One region of the Pseudonocardia sp. GCM10023141 genome, then DNA from elsewhere that is predicted to be linked to it. Evidence: riboswitches for the same ligand, from Rfam matches in the RefSeq annotation. Region 1 holds a riboswitch; each other region holds the start of a gene.
The links. Region 1 has a riboswitch for S-adenosylmethionine ahead of ACFPFQ_RS05475 (FAD-dependent oxidoreductase). Riboswitches for the same ligand answer to the same signal wherever they lie in the genome.
Positions count from the first base shown of each region.

Region 2: another riboswitch for S-adenosylmethionine. It lies ahead of ACFPFQ_RS37615 (putative leader peptide); the one in region 1 lies ahead of ACFPFQ_RS05475 (FAD-dependent oxidoreductase).
Region 3: another riboswitch for S-adenosylmethionine. It lies ahead of ACFPFQ_RS17330 (MetQ/NlpA family ABC transporter substrate-binding protein); the one in region 1 lies ahead of ACFPFQ_RS05475 (FAD-dependent oxidoreductase).

Region 1 covers NZ_JBHSIR010000009.1:113,264-120,189, reverse strand. Annotated here, with positions in the region: gene ACFPFQ_RS05520 (PadR family transcriptional regulator) at 1-261, shown strand, start outside; gene ACFPFQ_RS05515 (OsmC family peroxiredoxin) at 348-779, shown strand; gene ACFPFQ_RS05510 (FAD-dependent oxidoreductase) at 934-2,100, opposite strand; gene ACFPFQ_RS05505 (TetR/AcrR family transcriptional regulator) at 2,211-2,954, shown strand; gene ACFPFQ_RS05500 (hypothetical protein) at 2,975-3,109, opposite strand; gene ACFPFQ_RS05495 (STAS domain-containing protein) at 3,160-3,465, shown strand; gene ACFPFQ_RS05490 (hypothetical protein) at 3,515-3,715, shown strand; gene ACFPFQ_RS05485 (hypothetical protein) at 3,715-3,921, shown strand; gene ACFPFQ_RS05480 (GNAT family N-acetyltransferase) at 3,973-4,674, opposite strand; SAM riboswitch class I at 5,319-5,411, shown strand; gene ACFPFQ_RS05475 (FAD-dependent oxidoreductase) at 5,417-6,604, shown strand; gene ACFPFQ_RS05470 (aldo/keto reductase) at 6,570-6,926, opposite strand, start outside.
Region 2 covers NZ_JBHSIR010000066.1:69,823-76,748, reverse strand. Annotated here, with positions in the region: gene ACFPFQ_RS37635 (putative sulfate exporter family transporter) at 216-731, shown strand; gene ACFPFQ_RS37630 (transporter substrate-binding domain-containing protein) at 797-1,810, opposite strand; gene ACFPFQ_RS37625 (amino acid ABC transporter ATP-binding protein) at 1,873-2,712, opposite strand; gene ACFPFQ_RS37620 (amino acid ABC transporter permease) at 2,709-3,695, opposite strand; gene ACFPFQ_RS37615 (putative leader peptide) at 3,870-3,980, opposite strand; SAM riboswitch class IV at 4,014-4,121, opposite strand; gene ACFPFQ_RS37610 (hypothetical protein) at 4,205-4,462, opposite strand; gene ACFPFQ_RS37605 (ATP-binding protein) at 4,610-5,062, opposite strand; gene ACFPFQ_RS37600 (STAS domain-containing protein) at 5,153-5,557, opposite strand; gene ACFPFQ_RS37595 (acyclic terpene utilization AtuA family protein) at 5,616-6,926, opposite strand, start outside.
Region 3 covers NZ_JBHSIR010000028.1:75,138-82,063, reverse strand. Annotated here, with positions in the region: gene ACFPFQ_RS17335 (methionine ABC transporter ATP-binding protein) at 1-794, opposite strand, end outside; gene ACFPFQ_RS17330 (MetQ/NlpA family ABC transporter substrate-binding protein) at 797-1,696, opposite strand; SAM riboswitch class IV at 1,911-2,024, opposite strand; gene ACFPFQ_RS17325 (isopenicillin N synthase family dioxygenase) at 2,185-3,204, shown strand; gene ACFPFQ_RS17320 (O-acetylhomoserine aminocarboxypropyltransferase/cysteine synthase family protein) at 3,201-4,502, shown strand; gene ACFPFQ_RS17315 (alpha/beta fold hydrolase) at 4,499-5,395, shown strand; gene ACFPFQ_RS17310 (hypothetical protein) at 5,403-6,362, opposite strand; gene ACFPFQ_RS17305 (HNH endonuclease signature motif containing protein) at 6,461-6,926, opposite strand, start outside.

The DNA.
Region 1 (6,926 bases):
GAAGCAGGCGACCCCGGCAACGTATCCACGCTGGCGCACGACCAGATCCGCCAGCACGAGGCCCGGATCGCGATCTACGAGGGCATGGTCGAGCGCTTCGGCGACGATCCGGCCGCAGCCCCGCGCATGCTCACACTCGAACTCGGCCTGGAGATGGAGTTCGCCGCGCTGCGCTTCTGGCAGGCGATGGCCGAGGGTGACCTGGGCCCCCTGCGGGCGGCGCGCACGCAGACCCGCGGCGGGAGCCGTTCGGATCGCTGAGGGCCACTTCGCCCCGTGAAGACACCCCGCCGACCTCGAACGTCGCTACGATCCCGTCCGAGCCCATGATCGAAAGGACACCTCCCATGCCGGTGCGGACCTCACAGGCCACCTGGAACGGCGGACTTCAGAGCGGTGACGGAGAGCTGGTGGTCGGCAACAACGCCTACACCGGTCCGTTCTCGTTCAAGTCGCGCTTCCAGGACGGCCAGGGCACGAACCCCGAAGAGCTGATCGCGGCCGCGCATGCGGGCTGCTACTCGATGCAGCTCTCGGCCATGCTGGACGGCGACGGCAAGAACCCGACCAGCGTCCACACGTCGGCCCGGGTCACCCTCGACACGGTCGACGGCGCACCGACCATCACGAAGATCTCCCTCACCACCGAGGGCACCGTGCCCGGTATGTCGGCCGAGGAGTTCGCCGACTACGCCGAGAAGGCCAAGGCTGCCTGCCTCGTGACGCGTGCGCTCTCGGGTGTTGCCGAGGTCACGCTGGCCGCTTCCCTCACCGAGTAGTCAGGAGGATCCGGGGCCCGTTGCGAGCGGGCCCCGGATCACCCGGCCGCCTGCTCTCCCGTCTTCGCACACGGTTACCCGTCTTCGCACACGGTGGAGCCTGTGCGAGGACCCGCGACGCCATGCGAAGTCGGTAGGCGGTGCGAGGTCGCAGCTAGTTCACCCCGCCGGCGCCGACCCGGCCGAAGAACTCGACCAGGCCTCGGGGGGAGTCGTCGGCGAAGCAGAGGTCGAGTCCGCGGGCGGATCTCCGGGATGCGTCGGACGAGCGCGGGAACATGGCCGTCTCGTACTCGCGCAGCGCGGCCTCGACGTCGTCACCGTGCTCGATCAGCGCCAGCGCCAGCTCGCAACCGTCGAGCATCGCCGCGTTCGCACCCTCGCCGGCGAACGGCGACATCAGGTGGGCGGCGTCGCCGACCAGGGTGGCGCCCGGGGTGTGTGGCCACGAGTGGTCGGTGGGCAGGGCGTAGATCCGCCGCGGCACCATCTCGTCGTCGCAGTGGCGGATCAGGTCGGTCAGCGCCGGCGTCCAGTCGGCGAGCTCCGCCAGCAGGACCGCGCGCGCGGCGGCAGCGTCGGACGACCAGTCGACGCCACGCGTGTCCAGCCAGTCCTCGGCGGTTCGCAGCATGACGCCCAGATGCAGGTCACGGCCACCGTGCCCGCCGAGGTTCTTGTTGTCCGAGAGGGCGAACAGGCTTCCGGTGCCGACCAGCGCCGCCGAGGCGGGCACCGTGGTCGGCGCATCGATGACGTGGAACTCCACGGAGCTCACCCCGGTGTACGTCGGGGAGGCATTGGAGAGCAGGGGCCGGACGCGGGACCAGGCGCCGTCGGCCCCCACCAGCAGATCGGCGGTCCGGCGCGAGCCGTTCGCGAAGTCCAGGGCGTACCGCCCGTCATCCAGGCGGGCGGCGCTGCGCAACTTGTGGTCCCAGACCACCCGGCCCGGGTCGAGCGAATCCAGCAGCAGGCCACGCAGTTCCGTCCGGTCGATCTCGGGTCGCCCGCCTGCGCCAGAACTCTCGGGGGCGGCCTGGTCGATGAAGACGGTGCCTGCCTTGTCCATCACCCGCATGGCCTCGGCCTGCGGTCGGGTGAGCCCGCGGAACTGCTCGTACAGTCCCGCTTCGCGCAGGGCCAGCTGGCCGGACTCGACGTGCAGGTCGAGCAGGCCGCCCTGCCTCCGCGCATCGGCGGTGGCGTCGAGTTCGTAGACGGTGCAGTCGATGTCGTGCTGCTGCAGGATGCGGGCCAGCACCAGCCCGCTGAGGCCGCCGCCGATGACGGCGATGGATCGGGAGGACGAAGGGGGCATGCCGGCACCTCGAATGTGGTCGACGAGTAGACGAGTACGGTGTAAACGACTAGACGTGTACACCGTATTCGTCCCGTAGGATGCTCGCAACCCGCGCGAGGAGTGCAGCTGTGACCGACGAACCGCCGCCCGTCATCTGGGCGCGCCTCTCCAGTCAGGGACGTGGGCCGGCGCGCACGCTCGACCACGAGGGCATCACCACGGCCGCGATCGCACTGGCCGACGAGGACGGGGTCGACGCGATCTCGATGCGCAAGATCGCGGGACGGCTGGACAGCAGCCCGATGGCGCTCTACCGGCACGTCGGCAACAAGGACGACCTGACCGAGCTGATGTACGACGCCGTGCTGGGCGAGCTGGACCTGACCGGGATCCCGTCCGGGAGCTGGCGAGACGACGTCGCGCGGCTGGCCGGGCAGATGCGACGGCTCCATCACGCCCACCCCTGGATCGCCCGGTTCGGGCACCGGCCGTCGCTGGGGCCCCATGCCCGACGGTTCCGCGAGGCCGGTCTGGCCTGCGTGGACGGGCTCGGCCTCGGCATCAACGCGATGATGGATCTGCTCTCCACCGCCATGACGTTCACCCGTGGCTTCGTCCAGCAGGAGCTGGGGGAGGTCGAAGCGCAGCGGCGCAGCGGCCTCGACTTCGCGGGCTACCAGCGCCAGGCCGGGCCCTACATCATGCAACTGCTCAAGGACGGCCGGGCCCCCTACCTGCAGCGGCTGATCGTGGAAGCCGATGACGCTCCCGATCCGGACGTGGTGTTCGAACGTCGCCTGGCGATGGTGCTGGACGGGCTGGCGGTCAGGATCGCCGCTCGGGCTGACGTGGACACCGCCGGGCTCGGCTGATCCTCGGGGATCCGGGAGGCTCAGTCCCTCGCTGCCGGTGTCGATCGGTCGGGCGGTGGTGGGTCGTCGGGGGACTCGAGTTCGGTGATGCGGGCTCGCACCGAGCTGAGCTCGTCCTGCAGGCCCACGATCCGGGCGGCGGCATCGAGGGTCATCCCTTCGTCGAAGGGCTGTCGCACCCGGGTGGCCAGTTCGAGCTGGCGTCGTGAGTAGCGGCGGTGCCCGCCACCGGCAGACCGCACCCGTTCTCGCACAGCGCCTGTGCGCACAGTTCGACCGCCCGGGTCGGCACGTCATCATCGACCTCGGCGGCGTGACGTTCCTGGGCAGCAGCGCTCTGCAGGCGTTCATGGAGGCGCATGAGCGCGCTCGCGCCCACGACGGTGTCCTGCACATCGCCTGCGGAGGCCGACGGCATCTCCTGCGCCCGTTCACGATCACCGGCCTGGACCGGGTGCTGAGCGTGAGCGTGGAACCGGCCGATGCGCTGGCGGCCGCCCCCCGGCGTTGATCCGACCCGACCGCGTGTGACCGATCGCGATGCGGGGTAGGACGTCGATATGGCAAGGGCATTGCGGCTGCGACCACGTCGATCCGGCGGTGCCGGGGTTGACGCGGCGGCGGGGCGGGCGTGGCTGGAGCTTCGCCGACGCCGAGCAGACGACGAGGAGGGGACGTTCGGGCTGGCGACGATGCGCCGCGAGCACGTGCGCCTGCACCGCGGCGCCGTGGAGTTCTCCTACCCGGCGAAGGGAGGGTGATGCGGCTGCTCACGCTGCGGGACAAGCCGCTGCACCGGGCCTGCAACTCCCTGCTGCGGCGCAAGGGCGGGGGCGACGACCTGCTGGCGTACAAGGTCGGGAGGCAGTGGGTCGACGTGCGGGCCGAGCACCTCAACGAGCAGTTCGACGACGCCACGCGGGGCACCGTCGAGCGTGCCGTGGTGCGGCTGCTGGGCGGTGGCTGAGCGGCCGACCCCTTCCATCCTGCTGCTCAGGTTGGACCGACAGCCGCGGAGTCATGTCGCGACGCGTTCGCCTGCCGGGACCCGGACGCCCACGAACCGGTTGTGGCGGCGCAGCCGGAAGCCCAGTGACTCGTACAGCCGGATGGCGTTGGTGTTCATGGCGGCTGCGTGCAGGAACGGGGTCTCGCCGCGGGCGCGGATGCCGGCAGCGACGGCGTGGACGAGGCGGGTGGCCAGCCCCTGGCCGCGGAAGTCGGCATCGGTGCACACGGCGCTGATCTCGGTGAACCCCGGCGGGTGCAGGCGCTCGCCTGCCATCGCGATGAGGCGGCCGCCGCGGCGGATCCCGAGGTAGGTCCCCATCTCGATGGTGCGGGGTGCGAACGGTCCGGGTCGAGCGCGCTCGACCAGCGCGAGCATCTCGGGAACGTCGGCGTCCCCGAGGGGGACGGCCTCGGCGTCGGGTGCGGCCGCCACGCCGTCGTCGACGAGCTGCACTCCGGCGCCGTCGGAGACGACCTCCCAGCCGGCAGGCGGGGGTGTGCGCAGACCGGAGAGGGGCGCGACGGCACCGGGGCCGATGAGGTCGGCGAGGTCGCGCCACGCCGTGTCGTCGGGTTCGGCGGGCAGGGTGACGAACACCGAGACGTCGGGTCGGTAGCGCACGGCGAGGCCGTGGCTCACGGCGAGGTGGGCGTGCGGGCCCAGCAGGGACGCGCGCGCGGGATTGTCGAGAACATGCCACTCGCTCACAGCTGAAGATCCTTGTCAGGGTGTCCGCGCGCAGGAGTCACCCTGCAGCGGCGGGGCGGGAGGAGGCGGGCGGGCCGCCGGGTTCCGGGTCAGGATCGACAGGAACCGGGAGGGGAGCCGAGCCCGTCGAGCCAGCGGCGTGCCACGAGCACGCGTGCGGGACCGGGCATCTCTCGACCTTCCAACGGGATCGACGCAACGGGATCGACGCACGGGATCGATGTCGACTCCCGCACCCTAACCGGCCCCGACGGGGCAGGGGGAGGGTGAGTCCCGGCACAGGGGACCGCACACAGCGGCCGGACACAGGGTCTGGTCATGTCAGCCGGTGCGCAAGGCGCGATGATGGCAAATTGGCCGCCATTCGCTTTGTTCTCGAGCGATTCCGGCTGTCCCGGCGGGATCCGTCCGACGTCCCTTTCGCCCGCCTGAGTGGTCGCGTGCAGTTTCGCGCGCCTGCTCGTCGATGTCCTGGAGCCACCATGTCCGACGATTCCCGCAGGTGTCGCCGGTCTCCGCACCGCACTGATCCCGGTTCGTTCACCGCGTCGAACGCCGGCCGACAAATGTCCGACGTGCTGACTCCGGTTCGCCCACCCTTCGGAAACATTGACACTTCCCGCTGACGGCCGCCTAGGCTCAGGAGTCCATCCAGAGCGGCCGAGAGACCTGGCTCGTCGACGCCGCAGCAACCACGCCGTGCCACGGTGGGGTGCTCATGCCGGGACCGATGGGAGGCGTCATGCCCCACTCAGCTGTGTCCCACTCAGGTGTGCCCAAGCCGGGCCGTCGATGTCCGGCGCGCAAGCACCGCGACGTCGTCGACTGCGTGGTCATCGGCGGGGGAGTGGTCGGGGCGGCCGCGGCGTGGCAGCTCGCGCGTCGCGGCCAGGACGTGGTCCTGGTCGAACAGTTCGACGCCGGGCACACGCGGGGCGCGTCGCACGGTTCGTCGAGGATCTACCGGCAGACCTATGCGTCGACGCCCTACGTGGAGCTCGCCGGTGAGGCGCTGCGGCTGTGGCGCGAGCTGGAGACGGAGACGGGTGCCTCGGTGCTGCAGATGACCGGTGGCATCGACCACGGTGATCAGGAGCTCGTCGCGGAACTGGCGCTCTCGCTGGCCCGGCACGGCATCGACCACCGGTGGCTGGGCAGCGACGAGGCGATGGCCCGGTGGCCCGGCATGGTGTTCGACGGTCCGGTGCTCTACCAGTCGGATCGGTCGGGACGGATCAACGCCGACCAGGCTGTTGCGGCGCTGACGGCGGCGGCGGTCGGGCGCGGTGCCGACGTCCGGCACCGCACCCGGGTCAGCGCGGTCACCGTCTGCGGCCCCGACCTCGTCGAGGTGGAGACCTCCGCAGGCTCCGTCCGTGCGCGACGTGCCGTGGTCGCGGTGGGGGCGTGGACGGAAGCGCTGGTCGGCGGCCTCGTCGAGCTGCCGCCGCTGCGGGTGACGCAGGAGCAACCGGCGCACTTCCCAGTGCTCGGGGCCGGCCCCTGCACGCCGTTGCGCCACGTCGGGTGGCCGACGTTCATCCACCACGCCGGTCCGGAGCAGGGATGGCCCAGTGGGGTCTACGGGCTGGCGACCGAGGAGGGATGCGTGAAGGTCGGGTTCCACGGGGTGGGGCCGCTCTGTCACCCGGATCGGCGGTCGTTCGAGCCGCAACCGGCGCAGCTGCGCCGCTTGCAGGACTACGTCGCCACGTTCCTGCCAGGGCTGGACCACCAGCGGCCCGAGCCGATCAGCTGCACCTACACGTCCACTCCGGACGCGAACTTCGTGCTCCGCAGCCAGGGCCCGGTCGCGGTGGGTGCCGGCTTCTCCGGGCACGGCTTCAAGTTCGCTCCGGCGCTGGGGCGGGTCCTCGCGGACCTGTCGGCGGGCGTCATCGACGAGCAGCCGCTGGTGCCCACCGGCTGACGGCCGCGCCTCGGTCGGCCCAGCGGGGTGCCGCCTCGCCCGCGGCCGCGAAGCGCGCGGCCCAGATCCCGTCGAGCTCGGCGGTCGTCGCGTCGTCGAGGACGACCTCGTCGACGGCGACGTTCTCGGCCAGGTGCACGGCGCTGCCGGTGCCGGGGATGAGGAGCGTGTTCGGTGCGTGCCGCAGGAGCCACGCGAGCCCGACCTGCGAGGGCGTCACCCCGAGCCGCGCAGCGGCGGCCACCACCTCGGGCTGCTCGGTCACCTTCGGCATGCCGGCGAACCGGGAGCCGAGCGGGAAGAACGGCACCCAGGCGATCCC
Region 2 (6,926 bases), on a different contig from region 1:
GCCTCATCGCCGGGAGCGGTCGAGGTACTGCAGCAGGTCGTTCGGCGCTGGTCCTGCCGTGCCGATGGTGATCTTCCGGGCGAACCGGACGGGAGGGGTGCGGACGGGCGAACGTCGCCGTACGCTCGGCGATCGTGCCCGCGGGACCTCTGACGCAGCGTCGCTGGATCGACTGCTGCTTCGTCACCTCCAGCGCCTGTCGAGGCTGACCGCGGATCGCCCGTGCCGTTCGACGGCATCGGACTGCTGATCCCCGCCGCTGCACCCACCTGGCCAGGCTCGGCGGGTTCAGCCTGGGGCTGATCCTCATCGACATGATCATCGCCACCACCGTGATCCTGTTGGTGGGCAAGGCTTTCGGGCTGGGCGGCAAGCTCTCCACGCTGCTGGCCGTCGGCACGTCGATCGGCGGCGTGTCGGCGATCATCGCCGGCAAGGGCGCGATCGACGCCGACGACGAGGACTCCGGCTACGCGATCGCCGCGATCCTCGCCGTGTCCGCGCTCGCCACGCTCGGGGTGTTCAGCAAGGCAGACATCACGAGCCTGGGCAGCCTGTCGAAGTGGGCGTTCCTGCTCTGCTTCGCCGGTGTCGGGCTGAATTTCGACCTGCAGGAGATGGCCCGCAGCGGGATCCGCCCGCTGGTCGTCGCCGCGCTCGGGCTCGTGGTCGTGGCGGCCTGCTCGCTGGGGCTGGTGCTGCTGACCTCGGGGTGGATCGAAGCCCACTGAGGGCCGGTCGGGCGGCGGCGAGCACGGGGCCGCCGCCCGACCGGATCGCTCAGGAGTTGGGTCGGTCAGGAGTTGGTGAGGGGCAGTCCGGGCGGGTTGACCAGCGAGGTGGGAACGGCCTCGTTGGCGAGGTTCCAGGCGTCGAGCCAGGTCTTGTACTGGCCGTTCTGGATGAGGTGGTTGACCGCCTCGGCGACGGGGCCGGCGAGCCCGCTGTCCTTCTTCGCGGTGGCGCAGATCAGGCCCTGCAGCGAGGATCCGGCGCCGGAGAAGGTGCCGGCGTTGCGCACCGGGTTGGGCGTGTTCGCCGACTGCGTGACCTGGTAGGCGACCGACGGGTTCGGGGTGAAGTAGGCGTCGATCTTGCCGGAGCTCAGCGCGAGGTAGGTGGAGTTGTTGTCGGGGAAGTACTCGACGTCGAGCGTCTTGCCGGCGGCCCGGAGCTGGGTCTGCCACTGCAGCAGGATCTTCTCCTGGTTGGTGCCGGCGCCCACGGCCACCTTCTTGCCGGCGAGCACCTGGTAGTCACCGGTGAAGGCCCAGTTGCTGCCGGCAGGCGCGGCGAAGCCGAGGTTGTCCTGGCGGTAGCAGGCGAAGTCGTACTTGAGCTTGCGCTGCTCGGTGTCGGTGATGTTGGAGAACCCGATGTCGGTGCGCCCGCTGTCGAGCCCGACGAACAGGTTCTCCCAGGTGGCGTTCGCGAAGACGGGTTCGAGGCCCAGCACGCCCGCGACGAGCCTGCCGAGGTCGGGCTCGGAGCCGGTGATCGTCTTCTGGTCGCTGCCGACGTAGCCGATCGGAGGTGAGCCCGCCGGGAGGAAGCCCAGCCCGATGGTGAGCTTCCCGCTGTCGATGACGGATGCCGGCAGCTTCGCGCGGATCGCGGCGACGACGTCGACGGTGATGGGAGTCTCCTTGGCGGCGCCGTTGGAGACGGCACCGACGGCGACGGTGGTGGGTCCGGCCGGGGCGGCGCTCGCGGCGGGGGAGCCGCCGCAGCCGGCCAGCAGGCCGCCGAGCGCGACGAGGCTCGCTGCGACGCCGAGGGCGCGGATCGATCGGGTACGGGTGCCGGACATGGTTCTCCTGCTCGGGGTGTGAACGGGGTGGGCAAGCGGTGGGGGTGCGGTGCGCGCGGCGGTCAGAGGACCTTGCTGAGGAACTCCGCGGTCCGCGGGTGGTGCGGGTGGTCGAGCACCTGCGCGGGTGGGCCCTGCTCGAGGATGCGGCCCGCATCGAGGAAGACGACCTGGTCGGCGACCTCGCGGGCGAACCCGATCTCGTGGGTGACGACGATGAGGGTCGTTCCGGTGCTCGCGAGGTCCCTGATCACGGCCAGCACCTCACCGACGAGCTCGGGATCCAGCGCCGAGGTCGGCTCGTCGAACAGGATCACGCCGGGCCGCAGCGCGAGGGCCCGGGCGATCGCGACGCGTTGCTGCTGGCCGCCGGAGAGCTGGCGCGGGTAGGCGTCGGTCTTGTCGGCGAGCCCGACCCGGCTCAGCAGGGTGCGGGCGTGCGCGCGGGCCTCGGAGCGGGAGCTGCGGCCGGTGGCGACGGGGGCGGCGGCGACGTTGTCCAGCGCGCTGAGGTGGGGGAAGAGGTTGAAGCTCTGGAAGACGAACCCGATCCGGCTGCGCTGGGCGAGTATCGCCCGCTCGCTCAGCTCCTTGAGCCGCGTGCCGTGGTGGCGGACGCCGATCGGTTCGCCGTTGATGCTGACGTGGCCGCTGTCGAGCCTCTCGAGGTGGTTGATCGAGCGCAGCAGCGTCGACTTCCCCGATCCGGACGGGCCGAGTACCACCGTGACCTTGCCCGGTGCCACGGTCAGGTCCACCCCGGCGAGCACGTGGTGGGTGCCGAACCACTTGTGGGCGGAGTGCACCTGCACGGCAGCGGGGCGCACCCCGTCGAGCACCTCCCCGAGCACGGCCGTCCCCGTCCCCGTCCCGGCGGCCGTGTCTGATGTCGTGCTCGTCATCGGATCGCTCCTTCCCTGATGCGTGCCCGGAGCACGGTGGTGCCGGTGCGCAGCTTCTGCAGGGGTGTCGGGGGCAGGGTCCGCAGCGCGCCGCGGGAGTAGTGGCGCTCCACGTAGAACTGGATGATCGACACGATGCTGGTGAGGATCACGTACCAGACGGTGGCGACGACCAGCAGCGGCACGATGTCGCCGGAGTAGGTGGCGCCCATGCTCTGCACGGTGCCGAACAGGTCGAGCAGCGACACGTAGAACACCAGCGAGGTGCTCTTGATCAGCCCGATCAGCTGGTTGACGTAGGAGGGCACGATCGCGCGCAGCGCCTGGGGGAGCACGATCCGGCGGAACTGGTAACCGCGGGGGAGCCCGAGCGCAGCCGATGCCTCGTGCTGCCCCTGGTCGACCGAGAGGATTCCGGCGCGCACCACCTCTGCGGCGTAGGCGGCCTCGTTCAGGCTCAGGCCGATCACGGCGATGACCATGTCCGTGGCCAGCGTCGTCACGCCGAACGTCACGAACGCGGGTCCGAAGGGGATACCCAGGCTCAACGACTTGTAGAGGGCGCTGAAGTTGTAGAGGAACAGCAGCACGACGATCAGCGGGACCGAGCGGAACAGCCAGATGTAGATCCAGCTCACGGCCTGCAGGACGGGGCTGCGGGAGAGCCTGCCCAGGGCCAGCACGATGCCGCCCGCCAGGCCGAGCACGGCGCTGAACGCCGTGACCTGCAGCGTGATGACCAACCCGTCGAGGACGACCGGGCGCAGGAACCAGTACGCGAAGCGGTCCCACTGGTAGAAGGGGTTGGTGATCAGGCCGTGGACGATCTGGGCCAGCACCACGAGTACGACGACGGTGGCGATCCACCGGCCGGGGTGGCGCAGCGGGATCACGCGCGCAGCGGTGAGGTCCGGCTCGGGCCGGTCGTCGGTGTCGACCCGGTTCAGGCGGGGTGGCGGGGGTGGCGGATCGGACCGGGACACGGTGGATCGGCCGGAGGGAGGCACGCTGGAACTCCAGTGGACTCGGGGGGCGTCCGGGCAGCACGCATCGCAGCGGCGCGCTCGGTGAGGGGGACGTACGGAGTCCGCGCCGGTGCGGTCCGGCGCGGATCAGGAGATGGTCAACAGCGCGGGGTCAGTGCCCCGGGTGTGAGATCAGGAACGACAGAGCGCGCTGCTGACGCGCTGCAGGTCGATGTGGCGGCGGGCCGCTCCGGTGGCGCGGCCGTGGCATCGCCACTGCGCCAACCACGAAGTGGTGTCCATCGCCGCCACCGCCACCTGTTCTGCCCGCCGGGGGCATCGCGCTTACCGAACGTGCGTCGGTCCGGTCGTCACCTGGAGCACCCCACCGCGAGCGAGGGTTGCCGGCCAGCAAGCCAGGGCTTGTCGCTGACACTCATGACCTGTCGGAGTGGACGTTAAGTCGGCTGCGCGGGCGTTGTCAACGTGTCGGCTGCGACGCCGTCGGTCCCGGCCGTCGGCGCGGATCAGCGGACGTTGCGGCGCATCACGAAGGTGCGCAGCTCCTTGCCGGTGCCACCGCAACCGCCGCAGGTGCGCCAGTTCTTGCCGGTGAAGTCGCGGATGCGGGGGCTGCTGGCACAGGAGCTGCAGGCCGTCCACGGCCAGAGCTGCACCGTGGCGAGCCAGAGGAGCAGCCCGGCGAGCAGACCGAGCGTCCAGTTGGCCGTCCACGCACCGACGAGGATCAGGCCACCGCCGACGAACACCACGAACGGCCTCATGGCAGCACCCGTTTCTCTTGGGAGCCTCGAGCATCGGCGCGCCGTCGGCACGTGACACGAGTAGCCGGCTACCTCAATCGAGGTAGCCGGACGGGTGCGGCCGCGACATCGGTCACGGAGAGTGATCGCTCGGCACCGGTGTGACGTTCATAGCTCGCCACTCGGCCGATCCGCGGGTCGCCCGAGTGGCGAGCGGTCGGGGACCGGCGCTGCCAGCGGCTGCTGGAGGAGTACCTGCGTGCCGTGGCGGTCGTGGTGGATGAGCACGCAGGTGAACAGCTGCTGCATGAGGCGGATCCCCAGGCCGTGCCCGGTCGGCCGCGGCTCGGCCGCGGGAACGCGCCACTGCCCGTGGTCGCGCACCTCGATCCAGAGCGCCTCGGACTCGGTCCACAGTGTCACCTCGATGGTGCCGTGGCGCCCGGGTTCGTACGCGTGCGTCACGGAGTTCGTGACGGCCTCGGACACGGCGAGGACGATCTCGTCCCGCCGGTCCTGCGGGATGTTGCACAGGCAGCGCCGGAGGTGGCGGCGCAGCGGGGAGAGCTTGGTCGGGTGGGCCGGGATGGTGAGGTGGGAGAACTCGACGAGCTGGGACAACAATCCTCCAGCCTGGCTGGACACAACAGGGCCGGGTTCCCGCGGCGCCGGCCTGTCAAACCCGCTGGGCCGAACCTGATCGGCCGGATCTCAACTCTCGAGCGCCGCCGCGACGGTCGGGTGCAGCGGGAGGACCTGGTGCAGGTGCATGACCTCCCACGGCTGGGTGACGGCGACGTGGTCCGGCGGCGCCACGAGGCGCAGGTTCGTCGGCGCGTGCCGGGCGTCGGCGGCCCGGGTGGCCAGGTTGGCGAGCACGCCCAGCCCGCTGGAACCGAGGAACGAGACCGCGGACAGGTCGATGACGACGGTGGCGACGGCGGGCTGGTCGAAGGCGGCGTCGACGGTGCTCATCAGCTCGGGTGCGGTGTACAGGTCGAGCTCGCCGCGGACTGCCACCACCGTTGCCGAGCCGACGACGGTGGTGGTGAGTTCCAGTCCCGGGCGATCGGTCTGCGGGTCGTCGAGACCGGAGTGGGTATCGCGTCCTGTCATGGCGGGCACGCTATCGCGCTTTGCTCCGATCGGCCCAGTCCATGATCACGAACCATGATCACCGGCGCAGCAGGGCCTCCGGGATGTCCACCAACCGGCTCCGCAGGTACTCGCCCAGCCCCTTGGCCTGGGGATCCGGCCGCGTGGCCGAGGCCACCCCATCGCCCAGCAGGCCGACGACCACGATGTTGACCGCGCGCAGGTTCGGCAGCTCGTAGCGACGGATCGCCAGGTCCGCGGCCTCGGGAAGGAGCTCCCGGATGCGCTCGACGGTGAGGTACGCCCGCAGCCAGCGGTACTCCTCGTCGGTGCGGGTCCAGACTCCGATGTTGGCGTTGCCGCCCTTGTCACCGGACCGGGCGCCGGCCACCGTGCCCAGCGGGTGCCGCGTCGTGGGCCCCCTGACCGGGGTGTGGTCCGCCGCTGTCGGTGCGGCCGGTGCGGGGCCTGCCGGCGGGTGCGGGATCGTCTGCTGCGTGCCGTCGGGCAGCGTCACGCGGTGCTGGACCTCGGCGGCGGGCACCGTGGTGGGCCAGTAGACGCCGAAGGCGCTCTCCGCGGACGGCGGGGTGGTGGTGTGGAAGCCGGGGTAGCCGCCGAGCGCGAGCTCCATGGTGGTGTTGGAGAAGGCGCGGCCCACCTTGCGCGCGTCGGGATCCTTGACGGTGATGCGCAGGTGCGCGGTGGCCTGGTCGTTGACGGGCGCGTCGGCCCGGTCGAAGCGCAGCAGCCGCACGTCGGTCTCGGCGAAGCGCTCCTTGCCGCCGAGCAGCCCGAACAGCTGCTCCTCGGCCCACGCCGCCTTCTCCTCGATCGCGGTGCCGGTGAGCACGAGCGTCATGGTGTTGCGGAAACCGCCCTGGTAGTTCAGTGCCACCTTCAGCCGGTCGGTCGGCGCGCTCCCGCGGGTACCGCTGATCCGCACGCGGTCGGGCGCCTCCTGGTCCAGCCGCAGCGTGTCGAAGTGGGCGGTGGCGTCCGGGCCGAGGTAGGCGGGCTCCGCGATCTCGTAGAGCAGCTGGGCCGTGACGGTGCCGACCGAGACGAGCCCGCCGGTGCCGTCCGGCTTGGTGATCACGCTGGAGCCGTCGTCCGCGATCTCGGCGACGGGGAAGCCCGGGTAGCGCCGGTCGGTGATCTCCTCGAAGAACGCGTAGTTGCCGCCGGTGGCCTGCGGACCGCACTCGATGACGTGGCCCGCGGCCATCGCGCCGGCGATCCGGTCGACGTCCTCGCGCCCCCAGCCGTGCCACCACGCCGCGGGCCCGACGACGAGCGACGCGTCGGTGGTGCGGCCGGTGACGACGATGTCGGCGCCCGCCCCCAGCGCCTCCGTGATGCCCCAGCCGCCGAGGTAGGCGTTGGCGGT
Region 3 (6,926 bases), on a different contig from region 1:
AAGTGCTCGCGCAGCCGCGTCAGCGCCTCGGCCGACGGCCGGTCCTGCAGCACGCTGTGCACGAAGCGACGGGTCGCCGGCTCGCGCGGGTCGGCGAACACGTCGTAGACCGGGCCCTGCTCGATCACGCGGCCCTGCTCCATCACGACGACCGTGTCGCAGACGGAGCTGACCACCTCCATCTCGTGGGTGATCACCACGATCGTCGTGCCCAGCTCGCGGTTGATCCGCTTGAGCAGGGCGAGCACGTCGGCGGTGGTCTCGGGGTCCAGCGCGCTCGTGGCCTCGTCGGCGAGCAGGATCCTCGGCGACGTCGCGAGCGCGCGGGCGATGCCGACACGTTGTTTCTGCCCGCCGGAGAGCTGGTTGGGGAACTGCCGGGCCTTGTCGCTGATCCCGACGAACTCCAGCAGCTCGGCCACCCGTGCGCGGCGGGCGTCGCGGTTCCAGCCGGCGATCCGCAGCGGGTAGCCGACGTTGCCGGCGACGGAGCGCGAGGACAGCAGGTTGAACTGCTGGAAGATCATCCCGACCTCGCCGCGCAGCTCGCGGAGGCCGCGCTCGGCGAGCTGACCGGTGACCCGGCCGTGCACCGTCACCGTGCCCGCGGTCGGCAGCTCGAGTGCGTTGATCATCCGGACGAGCGTGCTCTTGCCCGCGCCGGAGTACCCGATGACGCCGGTGATCGAGCCGTCGTCGATGTCGAGGTCCACGTCATCGACGGCCCGCACGACGGCGCCGCGGGACCCCGCGAACTGCTTGCCCGCCGCGCGGAAGCTGATCACCGGTGCCACGGTCAGGAACCCGACGTCGTGATCGCGGCCTCGATCTGCGCGGTGCTCGCCTGCAGGTCGGCCGCATCGTTGTTCTTGAACACGCCGCCGTCACCGAGGTCCTTGCGCACTGCTGCCTGCACCTCGGGGTCCTGGTAGAGCGCGGCGAGCGTGACGTAGGTGGGGTTGTCCTTGTCCGCGGCGCGCGCGACGAAGGCGTTGATGTAGGGCTTCGACGACGCGCTGTTCGGGTCGTCCTTGAAGATGACCTTGTCGGCGCCCAGCTTGGCGGCGGTCGCGTAGTTGTTGTTGACGATCGCGGCGTCCACGCCGGCCAGGTTGGTGGCGGTCTGGGCCGCGTCCACCGGCACGACGGTGACCTTCGACGCGGCGGTGTCGATGTCGTTGGGCGTGGAGACCGAGGTGCCGCCACCCTTGATGGTGATCAGCTTGGCCGCCTCGAGCACCAGCAGCGAGCGCGCCTGGTTGGTCGGGTCGTTCGGGATCGCGACCTGGCCGCCCTGGGGGATCTGGTCCACCGCCGTGTGCTTCGTGGAGTACAGCGGCAGCGGGTACACGGCGGTGGCGCCGATCGGCACCAGCGTGTCCTTGTTCTTGACGTTGTAGTTGGCGAGGTACTGCAGGTGCTGGAACTCGTTGAGCTGCAGCTGGTTCTGCGACAGCGCCGGGTTGGGCTGGTTGTAGTCGGTGAAGTTGACGAACTCCACGGTGATGCCCTTGGCCTGGGCCTTCTGCTGGTAGACCGTCCAGTAGTCCTCGCTGGCGTCGGTCACGCCGATCTTGACGACCGTCGGTGCGGCGCCGCCGGGTGCGGCGGCGGGCGTCGAGCCCGGTGCCGCGCAGGCCGCGGCGAGCGCCAGCGCCGGCAGGAGCAGGAGCAGGGACTTGGGGATGCGTCGCACGGCGGAGCGTCCTTTCGACACACCGGGGTCACCGGTGCGGGGGTGGGTGAACGGGTGCCGCAGGGTGCGCGGCGAGGGCCCGCAGCGGCGGGCCGGAGCGCTGGGTCAGCGACAGCGCGTGGTGGTGCAGCCGCGCATCTGGTCGATGTGGCGGCGGTACGCGGCAGACAGCGACGGCACGCGCTGGGCGGTCATGGTGCGAACTCCTGCGGATCTCGGGCGCTTGCGAGGTCTGGTGAGACGCTCGCCCGGTCGTCACCCGGAGCACCCCACCGCACGCGGGGGTTGCCAACCAGCAAGCCGGGGCTGAGCGCTGGTGTTCGTGACCGTTGTGTCCGACGTTAGGTCGGGCCGTCGCCGGGGGTCAAGCCGTGCGGATGTGATCTTCGGCGGCGATTCGCGCGCACCGGCAGGGCGGCCGTGGTCCACCCGGTGTTCACATGGTTGTATCGCAGCATGTCGGTCTCCGGTCGGACGCACGGCGCGCCATGACAAGCCCCCGCTCGCTCCCGGTCGTCGACATCTCGCGGTTCCGCGACGCCGGGGTCGACCGCGCCGCGTTCCTCGACGACCTGCGCCGTGCCGCCCACGACGTCGGCTTCTTCTACGTCACCGGCCACGGTGTGCCCGTTGCGGTCACCGAGGGGATCGCGGAGCTGGCCCGCCAGTTCTTCGCCTTGCCGCTCGAGCAGCGCCTCGAGATCGAGAACGTGCACTCGCCGCAGTTCCGCGGCTACACCCGCGTCGGCACCGAGCACACCGCGGGCGCGGTCGATCAGCGCGAGCAGATCGACATCGGTCCGGAGCGCGCCGCGATCGAGGTCGGCCCGGGTGATCCGGACTACCTGCGGCTCATCGGCCCGAACCAGTGGCCCTCGGCGCTGCCGCTGCTGCGCGACGTCGTGCTGCGCTGGCAGGCCGAGGCGCTACGGGTGAGCCGCGAGATCCTGCGCGCGCTCGCGGCGTCGCTGGGGCAGCCCGAGGGCTACTTCGACGCCTGGTTCGACGACGAGGCCGCCGTCCACGTCAAGATCGTGCACTACCCACCGCGCCAGGGACCCGCTCCCGAGCAGGGCGTGGGCAGCCACAAGGACTACGGCTACCTGGCGCTGCTGCAGCAGGACGACGTGGGTGGGCTGCAGGTGCAGGCGGTCGACGGGTCGTGGATCGACGCCACCCCGGTGCCGGGCAGCTTCGTGGTCAACATCGGCGAGATGCTGGAGATCGCGACGCAGGGCTACCTCCGTGCCACGCAGCACCGGGTGGTCAGCCCGCCCGCCGGGATCGACCGCTACTCGATCCCGTTCTTCTTCGGCCCACGCCTCGACGCCGTGGTCGAACCGCTGGTGCTCCCGGCCGAGCTCGCGGCGGCGGCCACCGGTGTGGCCGAGGATCCCGACAACCCGCTGCTCGCCCACTTCGGCGCCAACGCCGTGGTCGGCTGGCTGCGCTCGCATCCGCGTGTCGCGCAGCGCTGGTGGTCGGACGTGCTGGAGCGAGAGGCGTGACGACCGCACCGCCGCGTGCCTTCGAGACGCTGGCGCTGCACGCCGGTGCCGTGCCGGACCCGGCCACGGGGTCGCGCGCCGTGCCGATCTACCAGACCAGCTCGTACGTCTTCGACGACGCCGACCATGCTGCCGACGCCTTCGCGCTGCGGGACCTCACGACCCACGCCTACACGCGGCTGTCCAACCCGACCACCGCCGTCGTCGAGGAGCGGCTCGCGGCACTGGAGGGCGGCACCGCGGCCGTCGCGCTGGCCAGCGGGCAGGCCGCTGTCACGCTGGCGCTGCTGAACCTGGCCAGGACGGGCGACCACATCGTCGCCTCCGCCGCGCTCTACGGCGGCACGTACAACCTGCTGGCGCACACGTTCGCCGACTTCGGGATCGCCGTCTCGTTCGTGGCCGACCCCGACGACGTCGACGCGTGGGCCGCCGCGATCCGGCCGCAGACCCGCGCGCTGTTCGCCGAGACGCTCGGCAACCCGCGCGGCAACGTCCTCGACATCGGTGCCGTCGCCGCGGTCGCGCACGGCGCGGGCGTGCCGCTGGTCGTCGACAACACCGTGCCGACGCCGTGGCTGCTGCGCCCGCTCGAGCACGGCGCCGACGTCGTCGTGCACTCCACCACGAAGTTCCTCGCGGGCCACGGCACGGCGATCGGGGGCGTTGTGGTGGACAGCGGGCGGTTCGACTTCACCGCCGATCCGCAGCGCTGGCCCGGCTTCACGCACCCCGACCCCAGCTACGCGGGGCTCGTGTTCGCCGACACCTTCGGATCCGACGGGCTCGCGTTCGCGATGCGGCTGCGCACGAAGCTGCTGCGCGACCTGGGACCGGCGCCGTCGCCGTTCAACAGCTTCCTGCTCCTGCAGGGCATCGAGACGTTGCCGGTGCGGATGGATCGCCACGTCGCCAACACGCTGGCCGTCGCCCGCTGGCTCGAGGCGCGACCGGAGGTCACGGCGGTGCACTACCCGGGGCTGGCGTCGAGCCCGTGGCACGCCGCCGCGCAGCGCTACCTCCCACGCGGTTGCGGCGCCGTGCTCGCCTTCGAACTGGACGGGGGAGCGGGCGCCGGGCAACGGTTCGTCGGTGCGCTGCGCCTGTTCAGCCACCTCGCCAACATCGGTGACGTCCGCAGCCTGGTGATCCACCCGGCCTCGACGACACACGCGCAGCTCGACGCCGAGCAGCAGCTGGCCACCGGGGTCACCCCCGGTCTGGTGCGGCTGTCGGTCGGCATCGAGGGCGTCGGCGACCTCATCGACGATCTCGACCGTGGACTGGTGGCGGCATGACCCTGCACAGCACTTTCCCCGATGCCGGCAGCGGCGTCGACGGCTCCGCCACGTTCGCGGGTGTCCGCGGCGTCGTCCGCTACCGGCGGTGGCGTCCCGTCGGGAAGCCGGTGGCCGTCCTGCTCGTGCTGCACGGGCTCGGCGAGCACTCCGGGCAGTACGCCACCCTGGCGGCGGCTGCCACGTCGGCCGGCGTCGAGGTGTGGGCGCCGGACCAGGCCGGTCACGGCAACAGCGACGGCGAGCGGGTGCTGATCACCGACGTGTCGGACCTGGTGGCCGATGCCGAGACGCTGCTGCGGGTGGTGCGTGCCAGCCTCCCTCGCGTGCCGGTGGTCGTGCTCGGGCACTCGCTCGGCGCCACCGTCGCCACGCTGCTCGTCGGCGAGGTCCGCAGGTCGAGCGACGGGCGCGACGGCACGGCCGATGACCCCGCGTCCGACGTCACCGGGCTGGTCCTCGCCGGCTCGTCGTTGGGCGGCGCGAGCGGGCTGGAGACGCTGTTGGCGTCCGGGATCGACCCGTGGGAGCTGCGGAAGGACCCCGGCGAGCTGGTGCGCGACCCGGAGCAGGCCGAGCGGGTGCGCAACGACCCGCTCGTCTGGGCGGGCGGGCTGCGCCCCGAGACGCTGCGGGCGCTGGCGGCAGCGGCGCCGCGCACGAGCCGGCTCGTCACGGTGGGTGCGCTGGATCACCTGCCGGTGCTGCTGCTGCACGGCGAGGACGACGACATTGCGGGGGTGGCGGGCGCCCGGGCGGTGGCGGCGGCGCTGCCGCGTGGCCGGATCGTCACCTACCCGCTGGACCGGCACAACGTGCTGCAGGACCTCGACCGCGACGTCGTGCACGCCGAGCTGCTCCGCTTCGTCACGGCGCTCGCGGCCCGCGCCTGAGCGACGCCTACTTCGCGCCCCGGTTCTGCTGGCTCGCGTAGTAGGCCACCTTGCGGGCACGCATGACCTCGCCCAACGGGCGGTGCTCGGTCAGGGCGTTCCACGGGTCGAACCGGGCGTTCTCGATCTCCTCGTCGAGCGCGGCGTCGCGTTCCTGCTGGGGGATCGTGAGGCGGGCGACGGTGTGGAACGGCGACGTCCAGACGGCGGCGGCGTCCTCGATGGGCGTGCTCTGCTCGTCGACGAAGAACTGCACCTGGAACAGGTGCACCAGCGGCGCGTCGGCCAGGCGGGTGAAGACGTCGGCGGGCCAGTCGTCGCTCGCCGTGGGAGAGGGCCGGTCCGACGCCTTCTGCAGGCGCACCCGCACGGCGTAGGGGCCGCAGGCCAGCGGTGCGGCGCTGTAGAAGTCCTGGGTGGCGAAACCGGTGAACGGCGTCTTGAGCGCCCCCGCCACCTTGAGCAGCTGCGGCACGAGGCCCGGGCTGCGCAGCACCTTCCCGAGCAGGGCACCGGGGGTGGCACCGGCGGCGGTGACGACTTTGGCGAACGTCTCGCTGGTGGGGGAGCTGAAGTGCGCGTGGTTGATCAGCGCGAAGTCCTGGGACACGGCGGGCCCACCCCCGAGCACGGCAGTACCGTCCACGTCGAGCACCTTGATCGAGAACCCGCGGACGTCGGGCACCTTGTCGGGATCGCTGTTGAAGCCGCCGTTGGACAGCCGCAGCAGGGCGTCGTGGCTGCCCGGCCGCGCGAAGAGGCCGTGCCGGGCGGGCTCGGGCAGGTCGTCGAGGACCTCGAAGGTGGCGCGCAGCCCGAGCCGCTGCCGGCGATGCAGCGCCCGACCGTTGCCGAACTTCTCCGACTTCTGCTTCTGGAGCGCGGAGAACTGCGCGGCCTGGCGCTCGTGGCGCTCGGCCTCGCCGTCGGTGAGAACCTCTCGCCACGCGGTACTCGGCTCGGTCATTGCGGTCACGATGTCCCCCGGTGGTGAGGTAGGTGCTGCCCCGCGACGCGATCGCATAGATGATCTCACCGGCGGACGTCGCCCGGCGGGCAGGGTGCTCAGGCCGCGGCCGATCTCAGGTGGGTGGCGGGGTTTCTGCGGGGTACCTGCTCGGGGTCGATCCACGCCGGTGGGATGAACTCCGGTAGCCCGTCGCGGATCTGGATGATCCACTCGCTGTCGTGTTGCAGGCGGTGATGCGCCTTGCAGAGCAGGACGCAGTTGTCGAGGCTGTTCGGCCCGCGGTGGTCCCAATAGCGGATGTGGTGCCCGTCGCACCAGGAGGGTGGTCGGTCGCAGCCGGGCCAGGCGCATCCCTGGTCGCGGATGATCAGGGCTTTGCGGATGGCGTCGGGGATGGTGCGGGTGGTGCGGCCGATGTCGAGCAGCTGACTCGAGCCGCCGAGGACGGTGGGGATGATCCCGGAGTCGCAGGCCAACATGCGGAGCTCCTTGGCGGTGAGTGCGCCGCCGAATTCGAGCATCGCGGCCCGGGCCCGGTTCTCCAGGTCCTGCAAGAAAATG